DNA from 3 places in the Alkalihalobacterium sp. APHAB7 genome. Region 3 is predicted to be linked to each of the others. Evidence: riboswitches for the same ligand, from Rfam matches in the RefSeq annotation. Region 3 holds a riboswitch; each other region holds the start of a gene.
The links. Region 3 has a riboswitch for cobalamin ahead of ACNSTQ_RS11690 (ABC transporter substrate-binding protein). Riboswitches for the same ligand answer to the same signal wherever they lie in the genome.
Positions count from the first base shown of each region.

Region 1: it holds a riboswitch for cobalamin, as region 3 does, so the genes downstream of both, ACNSTQ_RS15195 (GNAT family N-acetyltransferase) here and ACNSTQ_RS11690 (ABC transporter substrate-binding protein) in region 3, are expected to answer to the same signal.
Region 2: it holds a riboswitch for cobalamin, as region 3 does, so the genes downstream of both, cobJ (precorrin-3B C(17)-methyltransferase) here and ACNSTQ_RS11690 (ABC transporter substrate-binding protein) in region 3, are expected to answer to the same signal.

Region 1 covers NZ_JBLWFS010000016.1:25,682-30,141, reverse strand. The annotation lists gene ACNSTQ_RS15215 (hypothetical protein) at 1-144, opposite strand, end outside; gene ACNSTQ_RS15210 (class I SAM-dependent methyltransferase) at 407-640, opposite strand; gene ACNSTQ_RS15205 (CBO0543 family protein) at 738-1,286, shown strand; gene ACNSTQ_RS15200 (hypothetical protein) at 1,689-1,856, shown strand; gene ACNSTQ_RS15195 (GNAT family N-acetyltransferase) at 2,401-2,985, opposite strand; cobalamin riboswitch at 3,171-3,365, opposite strand; gene ACNSTQ_RS15190 (RrF2 family transcriptional regulator) at 3,920-4,396, opposite strand; gene ACNSTQ_RS15185 (SLC13 family permease) at 4,446-4,460, opposite strand, start outside.
Region 2 covers NZ_JBLWFS010000007.1:113,024-117,483, reverse strand. The annotation lists gene ACNSTQ_RS09555 (sirohydrochlorin chelatase) at 1-714, opposite strand, end outside; gene cobJ (precorrin-3B C(17)-methyltransferase) at 748-2,361, opposite strand; cobalamin riboswitch at 2,550-2,738, opposite strand; gene bioB (biotin synthase BioB) at 3,006-4,007, opposite strand; gene ACNSTQ_RS09540 (precorrin-2 dehydrogenase/sirohydrochlorin ferrochelatase family protein) at 4,178-4,460, opposite strand, start outside.
Region 3 covers NZ_JBLWFS010000009.1:162,578-167,037, reverse strand. The annotation lists gene ACNSTQ_RS11695 (flavodoxin) at 375-830, shown strand; cobalamin riboswitch at 890-1,069, shown strand; gene ACNSTQ_RS11690 (ABC transporter substrate-binding protein) at 1,314-2,306, shown strand; gene ACNSTQ_RS11685 (FecCD family ABC transporter permease) at 2,269-3,324, shown strand; gene ACNSTQ_RS11680 (heme ABC transporter ATP-binding protein) at 3,349-4,460, shown strand, end outside.

The DNA.
Region 1 (4,460 bases), on a different contig from region 3:
CATAATAATTTCGTTGAAATTCGCTTGTACATTTATAAGGAATTCCAAGAAAATAAATAAAACTCCATTCAAATAGTTTTTACTTAACATTTGAGCAAAGCCTGGAAGAGCGATACTCCACATAATTGCTTCTGTTTTTTTCATAAGTACAATACCTCGTTATGTAATTTGAAGCGTCGATCAAAGTCTAGTATCCCCAAACAACTTACAGAATATGTAAGTAGGTGGTCGCTGTTTATACTGCAACTAATTAATTTATGACTTTTGTATTAGTTTTGTTTATGATAAATGTTTATTTATTAGAAATAAAAAGAGCGACTAGATTTCTAATCGCTTCTTGTTAACCGTATTTTGAGTCAATGTTTTGTTAGATTGTAAAAAAATACTAAATTAATAGGTGGTTTATCTATATAGCATGTGATAAATCTAACCCAACTAAATGTTTATAGCCAAGCTCGTACAATCCAAACGTAGTTCGGCCTGTCCCGCAGCCAATATCTAGAATTTTATCTTCTGTATTAAAATACTTTTTAAATACATATTTCTCTGATTCCCACAGACCTACTTGGTGAGTCGCTTCACGATAACTATGAACCGCGTGTTCAAATGATTGAATAATAAAGTTCTGGTCGATCTTCAATGGAATTCCTCCTAGGTTTAATTTAGTGAGTCAGTGCGAGTATCAAATCAATCTAATATTTACATGATTTTTATTAGATTGCGGTAAACTATACATTATGAAAATAAACGGTATTGAAAAAATGTCTCAATTATTTAAACAAATCCATGATATCAACAATGAGCATATTCAATTGTGGAGTGAGTATGTTTTATTTACTTGGCAGTGGTGGCTAGGTCTAACACTTACTATTATTCCTTGGATCTTATGGCTAATCTATAGAAAAAAAGACAGTACATTGCGTTTATTGTCTGCGGGATTCTTTATGATGTTCATCGCGTCTTGGTTAGATTCATTGGGTATCCAATTAGGTCTTTGGGAATATCATTATGAGGTTATCCCTTTTATCCCGGCATTCATTCCTTGGGATTTGTCTTTAATTCCTGTTATGACAATGGTCTTTTTGCAAATAAAGCCTTACGTCAATCCTTACATTAAAGGATCCCTTTTTGCACTCATTGCGGCTTATGCTGCAGAACCTTTTTTTATCTCGATAGGTCTTTATTATCCACACACTTGGGAACATATCTATTCGCTCCCGATCTTTTTTATCTTGTATATCATGGCTCATTTATTATGTTATGGGAAATCGTATCAACCTCTTTAAAATTTGGTACAGTAAGTTTAGATTATTTATTCAACATTGTACTTTAAACCCAGGATTGTGGGAACTACGTTGAAGAAAAGAATGTCTTGAGGAACGAAATGATCAAGTATCACTCTTTTAAAGTCCTAAAGTTAGGGGAAGGTATTTCGGACGATACATTTTTTCTGCATATGAATTTCTTTCTCGCAATAGAGTATAAATAGCACCATCGATATACGAACTTGGTATTTCTAAGGCACTTCTTCTTGAACAGCTACTGATATTTCCCTTTTCTTTAAGAATAAACAGGTCAATAGCAACAAAATATAAGAAGAAGCCTATAAAAAGATATCACTTGCGCGCCCTATATTTCCTATGGAAATTGAGCTATAATGGAAGTATCCATCTAGAGAGGGTGATATAATGAAGAAAAATCTGTATACTAATGGTGAACAAGTGATAATTAAAGCAACGGATGAAACAGTAACCGTCTCTAAAAGTCAATATGTCAAGAACATGAAAAGATATTCATACACGGTCAAAGAACAGCCAGCCACTTTTTTCTTTGAGGAAGAACTAGAGAAAAAGTAAGCTGTGTAAGGATACGGTCACAAAAATTACACCATTACTGTTGAAAAGTGTTGTTTTGCTAGATTTAGATGAGTAATCCAGTTTTCTAAAATGGAAAGATATCGTTTTGGGGGTATGGAGTATTATGTGTTGGGTTTATTTCGACTTAAACCCAACACATCTAAATTATATTACCCTTTTTCTATTATGAAGATTGTGAAGTTTTCCTAGATCAAAAAAACATGGTAGATCCTTCTTCCGTCATGACATAACCGAAGTAACCAATCCTCACATGGTGGTTTCGATAATCATATTTTCCTCTCGACCTACCTCGACGCACCACGTGTGTTCTCTCCACAACCCATCATCCGTCAGGGCATATCCTGTAATGAGACGTATTTCTTTTTTTCCCTTAATTTTTCATTCTGCGCATATACGGGAAGAATTACTATGCATTCCTGTAATTAATTTGGTGGTTTACCAACCAAAAATTTGTTCATTTCTTCTATTGCTTTATCGTCATTTGCTTCAATACCTGCAGTATTTTTACCCTTCACGTGTTAAATTAGTAAATGGAGTTCATGTTAGCAAGCCTTATAAATTGATTGATTTGATCACTTGATACTCCCTTCCCAAACCTTGCCATCATAAAATTATGTTTGTATTGTGCGACATCTGGATCGTCCGTTACCGTTTCATTGAACTGCTGTGTTTGTAATAAACGTTTTAATAGAGCTTTATACAAATGAATGTTTCCATCGACCATAGGAAGATCCCAATGCCAAGCATACTCGATTGATAGAATAATAAATTGTTCTATTTGTGGATCATCAAAAATGGACTGAATTAATTTCTTAGCGATCCCTCCGCTTCGATAGGAAGGTGCAACTTCAATTGCTCCAAGTACTTTAATGTAGGGTAAGACACTCCAACGTTCGTTTTTTTCCGGATCAAGTATTAAGGTGTAGCCCACAATCCATTCCTTATCCATAGCAATGCAAATTTGGCTTCCTTTTTCAAGAGTTGCTAGTAATGCCTCTTGTTGTTCTTTTGCTTCTCGAAACCGATTTAATGATGGATGAAAAGGATAGTTTCTCATATATTTATTGATAGAATGGACATCAGAAATGAACCGTATTTTATTACTCATGACATAGCTCCTTTTTGTTTTGAAAGTTGTATTATCGAAAAGTTAAACGGTACACTTATAGGAAAATAAAAAAACTCTCCCGATGACGGAAGAGTAATTACAAATTAAACGGTACTAACCCTATGAAGGAAAAGAAGATATAATTCGCCTGTACCGTCTCATCTTCTCACCCCCCGAAGAAATTGAAACTTTTGGAAGTTAAAGGCAGGTCTCCTGACTTGTGCTTCTTTTTACTTTGAGCCTTCCCATATAAGCCGCTGACGCGTTACTTATACAGTGGTAATCTCATTTCATCCACACTTACAGTTGCGGGGACAGTTCTGGACTTACACCAGATTCCCTATTAAGTCGTATTCGACACCGATACTTCCAATATGCAGTTGTTGGTTAAAGCAGATTTACAATATGTTGTAATCTTATATCTAGCGTTAGAATATTTCAATCTTTTCTTGCAGGTTGAAGAAGTTTGGAGTACTACTAATCTTTTTTCTCTACTTAATAAAATCTATAAAATAAGAAAATAGCGGAAGTAGTGCGATTAGAAGTCCAGATTGAATAAATGACAGTAATAAATCTTTCTTCCAACTGTTTGTTGTACTTTTACTCATAATTCTTGCTAGAACTAAAAAGAAGAGCCACCAAAATAATAAACTTGGTATTATTATAGTAAATAAATAAGACATGTCATCACCTATCATCTTTTTGGAGTTGGCATTAATCTCTCGTCATATCAATTATTAAATTACCAAAAATCCCCCTCAAGTGGTAACTTTTAACTTTATTATAACTTAAGTATATCTTCGTGAATAGTATAGGAGTTAGAAAAATGAGGGAGGTGTTGACTGCCTCTCTTCATTACTTGGTTGGACTTTAATTCTATTATTTTATGATTATAGTAGTGGTGGTTCTATTTCAATTATTTGTTTGTTATATGTTACTCGATATCCATACGAACATCCCACCGATTTCCCCATGTTCCATTAAGAAGTTGTTCTTTTTCAATCACTTTATTTTTAAGGATGTCATCTAAAGTAATGTTCTCTAATATATGAGACACTGTATCACGAACGAGTCCCCATAAGGGTTGTAGTCGACAATTCCCTTCTAATTCACAAGGTTCGTAGGATGTAACGCTGACACAACTCATTGGTGCTAAAGGGCCTTCCAGTTTCCGAATGACGTCACCTATACATATTTCGCTAGGATTTATTCTTAGTCGGTACCCTCCCCCGAAGCCTCGCCGGCTGGTAATATAGCTTAACTGTTTTAATTGCATTAATATCTTTTCTAGATAAGGTGATGGGACTTGTGTTATCGTACTGATCTCAGTAACTGTCATCACCTTTCCCGTATTTTCTCCTAGTGCAATTAATGCTCGTAATGAGTACTCACCTTTACTTGATATTTTCATCATCCACCTCTTATTTTTAAGAATAGTTTATATAATTTTCTAGCTTGTATTAAATAATCCATAC
Region 2 (4,460 bases), on a different contig from region 3:
AATTGTTTTCAGAATAGGATGGAAACCAAAAAATTCAGTCATCGAGAAATGTAATTCTGGATACTCAACTTGAAAGGCTTGAAGCTTTTCAGCCATTCTGTCCATTAATATTCCTGTAAAGAAAAAGTAAGGAATAATATAAATGTTCTTCACTCCAAGCTTTATGGATCTGACAACACCTTCTTCAACTGTAGGTGAAGTTACACCAATAAATGACAGTTCGACATTAACCATCCCTAATTTTTCAGAAAGCAATCTACCTATCTTGTATAGTTCACTATTCGCATCTGCATCACTGCTGCCACGGCCGACTAACAAAATGCCGAGATCATCTTTTCCTTTCTTGTTAGAAAAGCCAACATCATGCAGACGTGATTGTAAAATATCAAACACTTTATCATGAACACCGATTGGTCTACCATAAGTAAATTCAACATGTGGATACATGGCTTTCGCTTCATCAATTTCAACAGGAATATGAATTTTGGCATGCCCCGCTGAAAAAAACATCATTGGAACGAGTGCGACTTTCGTTGCTCCTTGATCCACACATCGCTTTATCCCTTCACGTATCGTCGGAGTGGAAAACTCTAAAAAGCAAGTTTCAACGATTGGATACGGTATATCACCTCTCATTGACTCAACAAATTGAAGCAGTTGTTCATTACCTTCCCGCTTTTTTGTACCGTGACCGATAAATAAAATTGCATTCATTGCGCTTCCTCCTTTTTTATTCAGAACTGTCTTTTAATCCCCACAAGCCATATCTACTACCACTTGCTCGGGAACTTCCTTGTAATAAAACCCTTCAACAACTTGTACTCGTTTAAAAAACTTATGAAACCGTTCATTAGGTAATCCTCGATTTTTGTAATCTTCTACGATCCTAACAACAAGGTCGACAAGCTTTTCGCCTTCCAACCCTTCAGCAACAAGTTGTCCGACATGAGCATTTCTCCCGGTCGTTTTAGCTCCTAAAAACAGATCAAACCCTTTCTTACGATAAATGATCCCAATATCATTTGTAGGTGCGCTATAGCAAGCCATTCCACAGCCATTAAATCCAATATTCATTTGCTTGGGTACAGACATTCCACCAACTCGTTTTTGAAGTTGTTCCACTTGTGGAATAGAATCGGCTTTTTCACCATCACAAAAATCACATGCTTTTATGTTGACCACTTTACCTATTGGGAGCAATAAAAAATCTGCACTTGTTAAGCTCTCCGCAATTTCATTTGGGTTAGATGTCTTAACAGATATTTTGATTAAGTGATCCGGGGTATACTCAAGTGTTGCTTCATCTCCTACCGTTTCCACCAATGTCGCCAATTGTTTCGGCGTTATTTTTTTATTAGCAATCCCTGGTGAAACCGCAAACTCAAAAATATCTTCTTGTTGAAAAGAGACACCTTGTTGTTGGTCACTTTCTAAAGGTTTTGTTTTAATTTCTAGCTTTGAAATTGCCTCTTCTGCTAACATACGCGAACTGAGCGGTCTGTCAGCTGTTATTTTTTCATCTTCCTTGCCTCCATGAAGTGCCCACGGTTCTGCTGCTTTCTTTAACCGTTCATGTGGTTTTAGGTGTTGTTCAGTCTCATTCAACGTATATTTCCGTTGATACCCTCTTGGAGTAATCATTTTTCCGTCATAAATGAACGTAGAGTTATTTCCGATAATAACAGTGGTTAACATCCCGATTTCATGGTCTAACATATGCTCTAAATCGGTAATAACAATTTGTTCTCTTTCTCGGTAAGCACTTTTCACCAATCCAACTGGTGTTTTTGGCGAACGGTAATTTAATAAAATCTTTTGTGTCTCAACAATTTGTCTTGTTCTTTTCCCACTTCGTGGATTGTATAACGCAATAACGAAATCTGCTTCGGCAGCAGCATCTACCCGCTTTTTAATTAATTCCCACGGTGTTAGATGATCGCTTAAACTGATTGTACAGGCATCATGCATGATCGGCGCTCCTAATAACGAACCACAGGAATTAATAGCCGATATGCCAGGTATAATTTCTACCTCAACACCCGTCTCCTCTTGCCAGCCCTTTTGGATGAGAACTTCATATACAAGGCCAGCCATACCATAAACCCCTGAATCCCCACTAGAAATGACGGCAACTTTTCTTCCTGTTTCCGCTTGGCGAACAGCTTCTTGTGCCCGGGTCACTTCTTCTGTCATACCAGTTCTGACAATTTCTTGAGTTGTAATTAGCGGACGAATTAAATCAACGTATGTACTATAACCGATGATGGAATCAGCTTCTACAATCGCTTCTTTCGCTCTAAAGGTCATATGCTGTTCACTACCAGGACCAAATCCGATAATTAATAACTTACCTCGCTGCATCTACATCTCTCCTTTAATGGTTAATTTAATTTTTAGAGGTATAAACCAAGTCAATACACGAAATAAAAAAGCACCCCTAACCATAGAGTAATGGTTAGAGATGCTTATAACTTCTAAATAAAATAATCCGCATGAATACTAAATACAGAAAATCCGCTCTCTAACACCTCCCTATCTCCCGTAGGTCAGACAGTGTTGTTAGAAAAGGCAGGTCTCCTGGCTTATGGTTATTGCAATCTATTCCTTCCCATTCATAGAACAGTGGCTTAATAGACTACAACCAAATTACAGTGGCGGGACCGCGTCGGACTTTCACCGAACTTCCCTTTTAAAGATTTTAATATGTTAAAATCTTTACCCTTTCCCAACATATGTGATTGTATTAAAAGATTAATTGAAAAGATAAAGGTTTGTCAATCTATTTTTAAGGCTGTTTGCGTAAACTTTGTTGCTTTTGGACCGTTTTTTGAAGATAAAATAGCCTTTTCAAGACAAATTCATTTGTCTGAACGGCTATTTTATTTTCAAAAGCTTCACGCATAGCGTGAAGAGCCAAGCATTTGCTTGGCTTACGGTCCAAAAGCACGAAGCAACAATCTTTGTAAAAAGAGCCATTTTTAAAAATATCTAAAATTGTCGATTAATTATAGAGCACACTCTTCTATCTCAAAACCTAAATCTTCAATAATGTTATGGTCTTCAGTTACTGCTTGACCTTTCGTAGTTAAATAGTCACCTACGAATATAGAGTTTGCAGCAAATAATGCTAACGGTTGTAATGTACGAAGGTTTACTTCTCTTCCTCCAGAAACACGAATTTCTTTTGAAGGGTTAATAAAACGCATCAACGCAAGTACTTTTAGGGATTTCATCGGTTTCGTACGTTTGTAATTTTCTAACGGAGTTCCTGGAATCGCATGTAAAAAGTTAACTGGAATGGAATCAGCATCAATTTCTCGTAACGAATAAGCAATTTCTACAATTTGCTCATCGGTTTCACCCATCCCGATAATACAGCCAGAACAAGGAGACATACCTGCTGCCTTTACTTCTTCAACCGTATTTACACGGTCGTCATAAGAGTGAGTAGAAGTAATGTTTGTGTGATTGTCCTTATGTGTATTAAGGTTATGGTTATAACGATGAACCCCTGCTTCTTTTAACTTTTTAGCTTTTTCATCACTTAAAATTCCTAAACATGCACAGATCTTTAATGGCATTGTGGCAGTAATTTCACTAACCGCATCAATAACTTGATCAACTTCTTTTTCAGTAGGACCTCGCCCGCTCGCAACAATACAATATGTACCAGCTTTACGATTCATCGCTTCTTTTGCACCAGCAATAAGAGTCTCTTTATCTAGTAATGAATATTTTTCAACAGGAGCCGTAGAAACGATCGATTGTGAGCAATATCCACAGTCTTCTGGGCATAACCCACTCTTTGCATTAAAAATCATATTAAGTTTAACTTTTTTTCCGTAATAGTGCTTTCTAACACGAAAAGCAGCTTGCATAATTGGTAAAACCTCATCATCATCAGCTTGAAGAATATTTACCCCTTCTTCGATTGTTAATAATTCGCCATTCAAAGCTTTATCTGCATACTGTTCCCAAGTGCTTTTTGTTGATGTTGTTATCGTCATTTTTTTCCACCCTTTGTCAACTATCATTTTAGTATAAGTTAACATTAAACAGAAAGATTGACAAGAATTATTTACCATTAGATTAGATAGTTAAAGAACTTCTAAGACCTAAAGACTAAATACTTCGAGGTTGAAGGTTTGTTACCAGTAAAAAAGAGCAGCCAATATGACTACTCTCCTTGTATCTTCAAGTATTGTTGCATTCGCTTCTTAAACCATATTTCTCTCTCCGTACTATAGATGACCTCATCGGCGATTAACTCATTAAGAAACTGGTGACAAGCCTTCTTATCCCTAATACTTTCTATAATCACTTTTCGCGACACTCTTAAAAAATCAACATACCCTTCATATTCTTGTCCATACTTTTCATCTAGTTGGTTTACAATCTTCTTAGCCAACATAGGACTTGCTCCCTCAGTTGAAACTGATATCGTTAGCTTCCCTCTATGT
Region 3 (4,460 bases):
GTGTCCAACATTACAACAAAGTACATGCTTAGTATAAAATTGAACCGCCGTATACGGAACCGTACGTACGGTGGTGTGAGAGGTCGGAGGTTAATCACCTCCTCCTACTCGATGAGCTTTATACATTTACTTGTTGACAATGAAAATCATTTTCAATTATTATATAAATGAAAATGATTTTCATTGTTAATATTGATGGAGGAATTGTTAATGAACATGATAAAAAGTACTGTCCGAGGAGCTACTGCTGTTTGTTAAGTTGAAAATGGAGAATACATAGTTGCAGTTGAAAGAGAAGGCATCTTTCGTATGAAAGGACATCATTTAAAAAGTCATTTAGTCTTAAATTAATAGATTGAAAGGGGAATGTTAACATGAGTGAGGTTCTACTTGTTTATGCTAGTATGTCAGGAAATACAGAAGCGATTGCCGATTTAATTGAAGAAGGTTTGCAAGAGGAAAATATGAACGTAACGAAATTAGATGTTGTTGATTGTGACCTTGACCAATTAAATGCATTCGATTCCATCATTTTAGGTGCTTATACATGGGGAGACGGCGAACTGCCTGATGAATTTTTAGATTTGTATGATGAAATGGCTGGGCTGGATTTTACTAATAAACAATTTGCAGTTTTTGGATCTGGAGATACAGCATACGATATCTTTTGTGGTGCTGTAGATTTATTAGAAGCAATGATTGATGAAAGAAATGGTCAAATCGTACAGCCGGGGCTTAAAATAGAGCTAGGCCCGGATGGTGAAGAAGAAACGTGCAAAGATTTTGGTAGAAAGTTTGCACAAGCTGTTAACTTAAAAGCGAGTGTGTAAGTTTATATAGACGAATTATCTATTATTTTGTATAATTAAGTCGTATCTCAATGAATTGAATAGTTAGTTAGCTTTAAGGTCACTCACACGAGTGTGAAAAGGGAAGTTGGTGAAATTCCAACACGGTCGCGCCACTGTAAGTACGAATACTCTTTAATAAACCACTGTCATCTTTGATGGGAAGGTAAAGAGGTATCATTGTACGAGTCAGGAGACCTGCCTTAAAGTATTGTGTAACCTTCGCGGAAAAGGTAAGCAGTGTGATAAGATCTGACTCTTGAAAAAGAGTCCCCTTGTTCTAATGAGAACGACACATAATGGAATGTTTTTAGCATCCAAGTGTTACCTAGGGGATCTATTAAACTGAAACCGAAGCTCTCCCTTTGAAGGAGAGCTTTATTTTTTTACATACTTTCCTTTCCTTTCTTGCAATTCTTTCATTGAATACAAAAAGAAATACAAACTTAAAAGGGGTTGGAGAACATGCAAAAATGGTATATGTGGTTAGTAGCTTCATTACTTATTGTTGGTTTATTAACAGCATGTGGCACAGATAACCAAGAAGAGCCACAAACAGAAGAAGCACCGACGGAAGAAACAGAAGAGCAAACGACAGGTAGTGGAGAAGCCGTGGCTTTTCCGTTAACAATTACTGATGCAACAGGAACTGAGATTGTCATCGAAGAAGAGCCACAAACATTAATCTCGCTAGTTCCAAGTAATACGGAAATTGTTTATGCACTTGAAGCGCTTAATCGTGTCATTGCGGTAACAGATAATGATGACTTCCCAGAGGAAGTAAAAGATATTGAGACAATTGGTGGAATGGAATTTAATGTAGAAAAAATTATCGCTGCAAATCCAGATTTAGTACTAGCGAATGAAATGAACAACGCAGAAGGTTTAGATCAAATTCGTAATGCAGGGGTCCAAGTACTTGTAGTAAATAATGCTTCTTCTTTTGCGCAATTATATGATTCTATTGAAATGATTGGAAACGCAGTTGGAAAGTCAGAAGAGGCTAATAATGTCATAACATCAATGCAAGAGACAATTACTGAAGTACAAACAAAAGCAAGTGAGATTGAGGATGCTGATAAAGCTACTGTATGGGTAGAAATTTGGCCAGCTCCTGATATGTATACAACCGGAAAAGGAACGTTTATGCATGAGATGCTGGAAATGATTAATGCAACAAACGCTGCAGGAGAACAAGAAGGTTGGCCGATGTTTACAGAAGAGGATGCTGTTGTTCTAAATCCAGATGTGATCATTACAACTTATGGTCATGTTGAAGGTATGGAGAATGCAGTTGAAGACGTATTAGCACGTTCAGCTTGGACTGAAGTAGAAGCGGTTAAAAACGAAAGAGTCTTTAATATTGAAGCTAATATTGTAGAACGCCCAGGTCCTCGCTTAGTCGAAGGGGTCGAAAAACTTGCAAAATTTATTTACCCAGATGTTTTCGAAAACTAATATAGTACTTGCTTATATAATTTGTTTTACCTTTTTATTTGCTTCGGTTGTTTTAGGCATTGCTATTGGTAGCGTACCTATATCATTTTTTGAAGTGATAACGGTTCTAGGAAGAGAATGGATCGGGTTACCTATAGCAGCAGAAGTAGATCCGATGTATGTAAATATTATAATGGAGATAAGGTTTCCACGCGTTTTATTAGCAATGTTCGTTGGAGGTGCCCTTGCATTAGCAGGGGCTGCTTTCCAAGGCTTTTTAAAAAATCCATTAGCTGATCCTTATACGCTTGGAGTATCCTCTGGTTCGGCAGTTGGTGCAGTTGCGGTTTTGTTTTTTGGTATTAGCATACCGATATTAGGAGCATTTACCTTACCAGTTATTAGTATTTTATCTGGATTTATTACATTATTTTTAGTTATTTTTTTTGCTAGAGCACTTAATCGTTCGATGGCTGCTCATACGGTGATTTTAGTCGGAATTATTTTAAGTTCTTTTCTAGGTTCTATGATTTCACTAATGATCGCTTTAACAGGCGAAGAATTAAGACAAATCATTGGTTGGTTAATGGGAAGCGTCTCGATGAGAGGTTGGAGTTATGTGTATTTAATTGCTCCGTTTTTTTTAGCCGGATTTTTGATTTTGCTTTTTAATGCTAAAGAATTAAATGCACTAGCTTTTGGAGAAGAAACGGCTAAGCATCTTGGAGTTAATATTCAAGCTCGGAAAATGCTGATTTTATTTGGAGCGGCTTTGTTAACTGGATCAGCTGTAGCAGTCTCTGGGACGATTGGTTTTGTCGGTTTAGTTATTCCGCATTTAACTAGGTTAATTTGGGGGCCAGATCATCGTCATCTATTACCGCTATCTGTTTTAATTGGTGGAGGATTTCTTGTGCTTACTGATTTAGTGGCCCGTACATTAATTGCTCCAACCGAGTTACCTATTGGAGTCATAACGGCTCTTGTCGGTGGTCCAGTCTTTGCAATCATCTTAATCCGACAACGTCATAGATTATAATCTGTATGGATGGGAGTGAACAGGATGTTACAAGTGAATGACATATGTGGTGGGTACGGCAATGTCAATATAATTAAGAACGTTTCATTCTCAGTTTCTAAAGGGGAAATCTTTGGAATCCTCGGTCCAAACGGTAGTGGGAAAACGACGTTATTAAAGATGGTTAGTGGATTAATACCTACACAATCAGGTGAAATCATTCTTGAGAATAAAAATATATTAGCATATGGCTCAAAAGAATTAGCTAGACAGATGGCTGTGTTACCCCAACAATCAGATACTTCTTTTTCTTACACAGTTGAAGAAGTTGTTCAGTTAGGACGTTATCCGCATCAAAAAGGCTGGTTTCAAGTTGCAACTAAAACAGACAAACAAATTGTCGGAGAGGCGATGAAATTAACAGGAGTATATCAATTTAAAGATATACCTCTGCATTCATTAAGTGGTGGGGAACGCCAGCGTGTCATGCTAGCACGTGCCTTAGCACAAGAACCGAAAATACTACTTCTTGATGAACCTACTAATCACCTCGACATTTCGTACCAAATGAGCTTGCTAGACTCATTGAAACAGTGGTCTAGAGAAAAAGGATTGACCGTTATTGCGATTTTACATGATTTAAATATGGCAAGTCTGTATTGTGATCGTATCTTACTTCTTGATGAAGGAACAGTTAGCTCACTTGACCGTCCAGCACATGTTATGAATGAAACAAGATTACAAGAAGTGTATAAAGCTAAAGTAGGGAGAAGAGAACACCCATCTGTTCCAAGTCCACTTATTACACTTCAGCCAAAGCAATCGGTATCTACCGAGCGGTCGCTCATTAATCGGTTGAAAATTGAAAGAAAACAAGAATATATTTTCATTTCGAGTCCTACACCACTTAAAACCTACTCTTCAGCTGTCATTGGTGCAGGGTTTGGATGGAATTCAACATTCATTAATCGTCATGTTCATAAAGATTATAACTGTGATTGTGCAGAAAGTGAGTATAAACAGTATCTGAGTAATCTCGAAATTGATTATGAAGGGGCTGTAGGAATGATGACTGCAGCTATATTGGAAGATGGTTCTTTTAAGACGTATTCGACAGATGAGTTCACTGTTTTCGTTGTTGTAACTGCTGGTGTTTC